2 regions of the Bacillus sp. FG16 genome follow, and region 2 is predicted to be linked to the other one. Evidence: riboswitches for the same ligand, from Rfam matches in the RefSeq annotation. Region 2 holds a riboswitch; the other holds the start of a gene.
What was found. A riboswitch is a leader RNA that binds a small molecule or an ion and turns the genes downstream of it on or off. The one in region 2 is predicted to bind S-adenosylmethionine.

Region 1: it holds a riboswitch for S-adenosylmethionine, as region 2 does, so the genes downstream of both, ACODS7_RS22765 (cyclase family protein) here and ACODS7_RS21620 (MetQ/NlpA family ABC transporter substrate-binding protein) in region 2, are expected to answer to the same signal.

Annotation. Positions count from the first base shown of each region.
Region 1 covers NZ_JBMDKC010000075.1:442-4,138, forward strand. The annotation lists gene ACODS7_RS22755 (nucleotidyltransferase domain-containing protein) at 1-410, opposite strand, end outside; gene ACODS7_RS22760 (PRK06851 family protein) at 523-1,632, opposite strand; SAM riboswitch class I at 1,782-1,894, shown strand; gene ACODS7_RS22765 (cyclase family protein) at 1,980-2,612, shown strand; gene ACODS7_RS22770 (hypothetical protein) at 2,640-3,020, opposite strand; gene ACODS7_RS22775 (ATP-binding protein) at 3,250-3,697, opposite strand, start outside.
Region 2 covers NZ_JBMDKC010000067.1:12,174-15,870, reverse strand. The annotation lists gene ACODS7_RS21625 (methionine ABC transporter ATP-binding protein) at 1-953, opposite strand, end outside; gene ACODS7_RS21620 (MetQ/NlpA family ABC transporter substrate-binding protein) at 966-1,778, opposite strand; SAM riboswitch class I at 1,864-1,978, opposite strand; gene ACODS7_RS21615 (NAD(P)-dependent alcohol dehydrogenase) at 2,058-2,966, opposite strand; gene ACODS7_RS21610 (DUF6612 family protein) at 3,124-3,697, shown strand, end outside.

The DNA of each region.
Region 1 (3,697 bases), on a different contig from region 2:
TAATTTTTCGACGCCATATGTAAATAATGATATATCGTTGCTTTTGGATCAAAATTCTTCTCACTCATCTGTTGAAGTAGTTCTGGAAAATTAGAGTTTTTCGAATAAAAAATTGGTGATCGAATCCACTCAAGTAAAGCTGGGTTCGACTTCGCGAATAGTTGCAATGCCTTTCTAATATCCCAACCACTTATATCTAAATCATCACTAATTGGATATTCAATTACATCTCGTTTATCATGAATTGATAAATACCATTCTACCGGATGTATATAAACAAACCTAACATCATAATCGCTATCTTTCGATGGAAACCCCCAAGCACGACTCCCTGATTCTACCGCAAATAAAATTTTCACATCATTCTCTTTTTCAATTCTTTCTAACTCCAACTCGATTTTCTCTCTCATTTCATAACACCTCTATTTTTTGATTATTTCCTTGGAAATTCGACAAATACACTACTAATTTTACTACATACTAAAAAAACTGTCAGAAATTACTGACAGCAAAACGGAACATCTATTGTTGCTTTTCGATTACAGTAGTAGCAATTCGTTCAAACTCTTTTTGAATCTCATCTTTATATGCATCTACTATTGAAAAATCCATAGCAGCAATATAAATTCGTTCTAATTTATCACGAACCGATTTTGCTTTCGCTAAGAAAGACATCGCCTCATTCATTTTTGCTTTATATTGAATGGAAACATCACGAATTTCCTTCGCATATTTCTCATCCGTCCCTGGCGTAACAATAAGGGCATACATATCAATAATTTCATCACCCTCGCGACTTGGAAAATATTCATGTGGTGCGGTGCTATCAAAAATTGCAAAGCCTAATTCTCTTACGATAACCATATCAAGACTATTCGGGTCAAATCCGCAATGATATACTTCAACTTCAAACCCTTTTTCTTCAGCTGCCTTAGCTAACTTTTTGAGCATCGTTGATTTTCCAGAGCCTGGGCGCCCTTTTATAAAATAACGATGTGGTAACCCTTCTGTTAAATTAGGAACAAAATCAACTGCCCCTTTCGGTGTAGCAGCTCCTAAAAAACGATGTTTTACAAGCGATTGTCTCCCGCCTTTATCTGCAAATAATTTCTGGATTAGCTGATCGGTTAGTTCATTTGCTTTATTAAAATCTATATTATCAATATATATCTTCTCCCACTCATCATGTATAACCAATGCCTCTTTAAAACGTGCGTAAGCAGACTGAAAAGCTTTGCTTGCTTCTGAAACAAATCTTTCAATTTCTAACTTCTGCTTCCTTAGTTTATCTGAGTCCCAAGCAATTCCTAAATTTATATACTCTTCAACAACTCCTGGCATTTTTGGCTCAATAACATGCGGCGATGTCCCATCAACAATTCCTGCTTTTAATTTTGGGATAATTACACCATCAACCGATTTATTGTCAGAAGAACAATGTAAAAATTCAATATCGTATCCTTTTCCAACCCATTCACGACCTATTGCCTTTATTAAAGAAGATTTTCCCGTTCCTGGGCCACCCTTTAAGATAAATAATCTGTCTAATCCTTTTAAATTCTCTTCGTATAAATTGTGAAATCCCCTAGCTGTATTACCACCAGCATAGTAATTCAGTACATTTCCTGTCACTGCACTCACTCCTTCGCAGCATTCTATTTACATAAGCTACAATATGCGAGCAGCTTTATTTGGGTGAATACCTATTTTATATTGCACGCAAAAAGGAAATGAATTACAATTTAACTATCGGAAAATTCCGATTTTAAAAACTGAATACTTCTTTATCAAGAGAGGCAGAGGGACCGGCCCTTTGAAGCCCAGCAACCTCAGTTTATACAAACTGAATAGGTGCTAATTCCTGCAAAATGCATTGCATTTTGGAAGATAAAACTCAACTAGCATGTAAAGCTCATCTTTCTTGATACTGAAGGATGAGCTTTTTATTATTTGAAAAACATATATTGGAGGTATGTAAAATGAAAGTAATTGATCTATCGCAAACATTTGAAAATAATATGTCTCAATTTCCTGGAACACCTAAAATACAACTAGAAGCTGTTACAAGCGTTGAAGAAGCAGGCTATCAAGTTACAGATTTTCATTCTGTCGTTCATGTTGGCACGCATTGTGATGCTCCTGCGCATTTTATTTCAGGAGCAACAACTATTGATCAATTACCGCTAGATCAATTTGTAGGCGAAGCTGTTCTTATAGATGTAACACATATTCAAGAGCGAAAATTACCTAAGGCAGTATTGCATAATACTGACATAAAAGAAGGTGATATTGTTATTTTTCATTCCAATCTATCCACTAAATGGAATACAGAAGCTTATGAGAAAGAAGCATTTTATCTTTCTGAAGAATTAGCTGAAGAACTAGTTCAATTAAAAGTAAAATCTATCGGTTTAGATTTCATTTCTCCTGATGAAGTTACAACAGAAACATCACCGATTCATCACATATTATTAGGGAATAATATTTATTTAATTGAAAACTTAACAAATCTAGATGCTATCGAAGCAAAACGTTTCTTTTTCTCAGCAGCACCTTTAAAAATTAAAAATAGTGACGGTGCTTTCGCAAGAGCATTTGCTGTTATTTTTTAAATGGAGCTACAAAAAAAGCAAAGGTCATTACTGACCTTTGCTTCTATATTTTCTATTTAAATTAAGAAAGAATTGTTCCACACGAGGACGTACCCAAGCTAAACAATCAATCTCTTTCTTCTTTGTGCAAGCTATCTCTTCACCATCTACCATTTCAACAAGTTCCAACTCTAACAATTGCCTCGTGAACGCTAACATATTTACTTCTTCAGCTGGATACTCTTCTTTTAATTTCTCCTCAATTTCACCCAATAAAAAACCGTCACGCATCATTGCTAGTGCATCAATCCAAAGTGGCGGCATTTCATATTTTTCTCCTGTAATTGTATCTTTTACAATATAATTCTTTTGCTCTTTTCGAAATTGAATTGTATGTAAACATACAGTCGAATTTAATGTTAATTCCATCATACCACCTCTTTCATAATATCTGCATAGAAAAAAGGATGCGCGTGCACCCCTTCTTATCTTTTCGTAACACTACTGAACCGTTACATGAGCAACCAATCTCATGTCGATATTTTCCTCCATTATAAACGAAGTATTTTATAAAAAAAACCCTTCTTGAAACATTTTATAAAATGTTTATATTTACACAACAAGAACACTTTTCTGAAAAATCTTTTCTCCCAATACATTAAACGGTCGGCAGAAAAATTTCTACTTTCGTTCCTACTCCTACACTACTTTGAATTGTGATACTTCCTTGATGTTCCTTAATAATTTTATATGTAATCATTAATCCAAGTCCTGTACCATTCTCCTTTGTTGTGTAAAAAGCCTTGCCGATTTTTCCTAATTTCTCATTCTCTATACCAAATCCTTGGTCTTCGACAGAAATACACAAATGTCCTTGCGTTTTTTGATATGCACGGATATGAATTTCTCCACCCTCTGGCATTGATTCTATTCCATTTTTAATGATATTTAATAACACTTGTTTTAATTGCTTATCATCACCGTTTATAGCCGGTAAATTCCCATCTACTTGTAAATGGCATTTAACTCTATATTGCGTTGCATAACTTTCCATTAGCTGCACAACATATAGAAGGATGGCTCGTATATTACATCTTTCATAATTT
Region 2 (3,697 bases):
ATTTCATTTTGTTCTCCTTGCATATGAACGACTAGTTTCCCATATGCTTCATGTTTTAACTGCGTAATATTACCGGATAAAATATTCGGATACACTTGGAAACGTTTTGTGGCAACAGCTAAGGCAGGTTCACCTGAAGTAGTGCCAATAAATGAAAGTGTTACAATTTCTCCAGTATTCTGTAGTTCTTTCTGTACCTCTTCTGGAATTTTAGCTGCAAAGGCGCTATTTACAAATTTCTTCGTTGTTACATGTTGTGGGTTTGTGAAAATATCTTTCACAGTCCCACTTTCGACTACAGATCCATGTTCCATAACGGCAACGCGGTCGCATATACGTTGGATAACGTTCATTTCGTGTGTAATGAGTAAAATCGTAATTCCAATTTCTTCGTTAATCTTTAATAACAAATCAAGAATAGAATCAGTTGTTTCTGGATCTAAAGCGCTCGTTGCTTCGTCACTTAATAACACTTCAGGCTCATGTGATAGTGCACGTGCAATTGCAACGCGCTGTTTTTGACCGCCAGAAAGTTCACTTGGATAAGCATCTTTTCGATTGAAAAGATCGACAATGCGTAAATATTTTTCTACCCTTTTTTTAATTTCCGCTTTTGGAATGCCAGCAAGGCGTAAAGGTAATGCAATGTTTTCATAGATGGTAACAGTTTTAAGTAAATTGAATCCTTGAAAGATCATTCCGATTTTTTGTCTCGCTTTTGCTAGTTCTTTTGTCGATAACGTTGTTAAGTCTTGTTCGTTTACAATGATATTTCCTGTCGTTGGTTTTTCTAATAAATTTACACATCGAATCAATGTGCTTTTACCAGCGCCGCTATACCCAATGATTCCAAATACCTCGCCTTTTTCTACTTTAAGGGAAGTAGACTTAAGAGCCTCAACAGTCCCTTTTTTTGTTGAAAATACTTTGGATATGTTTTTTAATTCAATCATTATCGTCAGCTCCTACCAAGATGGTAAAACTGAACCATCAAATGTTTTCTCGATAAACTCTTTTACTTCTTTAGATTGATAAGCTTTCTTTAATTTATTTACAACGGCATCATCTTTATTTTCAGTACGAACAACAACCCAGTTCACATATGGTGAATCTTTTCCTTCGCGGAAAATAGAATCTTTCGCTGGACTTAATTTTGCACCTAATGCAAAGTTTGTGTTAATTGCAGCTGCTTTTACTTCACTTAGTTGCGTTGGTAATTGAGATGCCTCTAATTCGACAATCTTTAATTTTTTTGGATTTTCAATTACATCTTTTGCAGTCGCTTTTTCTGTAGCCTTTGGATCAACTTTTAAAACCCCTGCTTTTTCAAATAATTTTAAAGCTCGCAGTTCATTCGTTGGGTCATTTGGTACAGCAATCGCATCGCCGTCTTTTAAGTCTTTTACATCTTTTATATCTTTAGAATATACGCCCATAGGGAATGTTACTGTTGAAAATACTTCAGCTAATTTCATATTGCGTTCAGCTTTAAATACATCTAAATACGATTTCGTTTGGTAGCTATTTACATCAAGGCTTTTTTCATCTAAAGATACGTTTGGCGCTACATAATCATTAAATACTTTTATATCAATTTCCAGACCATCTTTTGCTGCAACTTCTTTTACCTTTTCAAAAATTTGTTCATGTGGTCCACCTGTTACACCGACAGTAATCTTTTTCTCGTCTAATGCTTTTACCTCTTTATCTGAACTCGCGCTACATGCGCCTAATAATAATACTGCTCCGCTTACAATGCTTAATAATACCTTTTTCATCTATAAATCCCCCTTCATATACGTTCCAAAATAAAAAGCACCTCCCAAAAATAAGAGAGGTGCCGAATAGACGAAATAGATTCCTCCCTTATCTTCCAAAACGAAAACTCGTTTTGCAGGAATTAGCACCTTAGCTTATACGTCATAAGCTCGGTTGCCGGGCATCATCGGGCCAGTCCCTCCGCCACTCTTGATAAGAGTATGTGTATGTAGTTTTAAATATGGTACTAATAGTAAATCGTACAAAAAGAATTGTCAATAATATTTTCAGAATATATTTTATTTTAAGGTAATCGGAACATTTCCTTTCTTATGGCCCATTTCTACATACGTATGGGCTTCTACAACTTCTTCTAATCGGTAAATTCTATCAATAACAGGTTTTAGCTTTTCTGTTTCAGCTAGTTGTTTTAGTAGGTTCATATCTTCTTTACTGACCTTTGCCATCATTCCGTTCACAGATACATATTTTCCATTAGGCATTAATGCATCTGTACAAAGAGACTTTTGATATTTTCCAACTGCGTCAAATATAATATCGTAGTGATCGCCCCGCTTAGTAAAATCTTCTTTCATATAATCAATTACGTTGTCTGCCCCTAAAGCTGTTACTAAATCGAAATTCGAACTACTACAAATGGCTGTGACAGTCGCCCCGAAGTATTTAGCAAGTTGTACGGCTGCCGTCCCTACTGACCCAGAGGCGCCGTATATAAGTACTTGTTGCCCTTTTTTTATCTGTCCTTTTCTAAGGAAGTGCAATGCTGAAGTTCCGCCAAAAGGAATAACAGCAGCTTCTTCATAGGTCACATTGGTAGGTTTTAATGCTATTAATCCACTTTCATGCACGCATGTGTATTCGGCATAACCACCAAGGTTGAGTTCTGTTAATGCAAAAACTGGATCCCCTTTTTTAAATTGTGTTACATCTGTTCCAATGTCTTCGATTTCACCGGATAACTCTACGCCAAGTATAGGTTTTCTCGGTTTTCTGAAACCTAATATGATCCGCATAGGAATCCAAAATAAGAGGGGGCTATTAAAGCCACGTATTCTACAATCTCCAGTCGATACACTTGTTGCGTGAATTTTAACTAATACTTCATTTTTTTTAGGTTTAGGCTTTTCTACATTTTGAAGCTGGAGAACATTAGGTGGTCCATACTTTGTGCAAATAATCGCTTTCATAATGACCTCCTGAAATGAGTTGTTATTATTTACATCATATTTAAACTTTTTCTCAAACATGTTGTTATATAGGAAATAAATTTAAAGATAAATATTACGAATTATATAGATTTCATAGGAATAGAGATGATATTATTTTTGGGAAGGAGGGGACGTTATGAAAAAACTTATTTTAATTTCAAGTCTAGTACTTGCAGTCGGTCTAGGAGTAGGGTGTAGTAATGAGGAAACAAAAAAGACTGATGAACCGAAAAAAGAAGCTGTGCAGAAAGAAAAGGAATTAACAGCGAAGGATGTTTTCAATAAAGCGAATGAAGCTTTTAAAAACGAAGAAAATGTAACGATGACATATGATGTGGGAATAAAGGCTGAAGGAACAGAGATGAATGTAATGAAGGCCAAAATGCAACTAGAGCCGAAGAAAAAAAACTCTCGTTCTGAAATGAATGTTTCTGGTACAGAGGTTATTGTTTATGATGTAGGTGGCAAAATTGCTGGTCAGGTGAAAAATCCTAATACGGGTGAAGTGATGTCTGTACCAGAGGAACAATTAAATGCTAACGGAATGAACGCGACTCAAGGAATGGTAGATAATTTAGAGATTCCATCGGAAATTTTAAATAAAGTGAAGATGGAGAAAAGTGGAGATAATTATAAGCTGAAGTTTGCATTAAAAGGGCAAGAGACAGAGAGTATGCTAGCTAGTATGGATGAAAAGCAGAAACAAATGC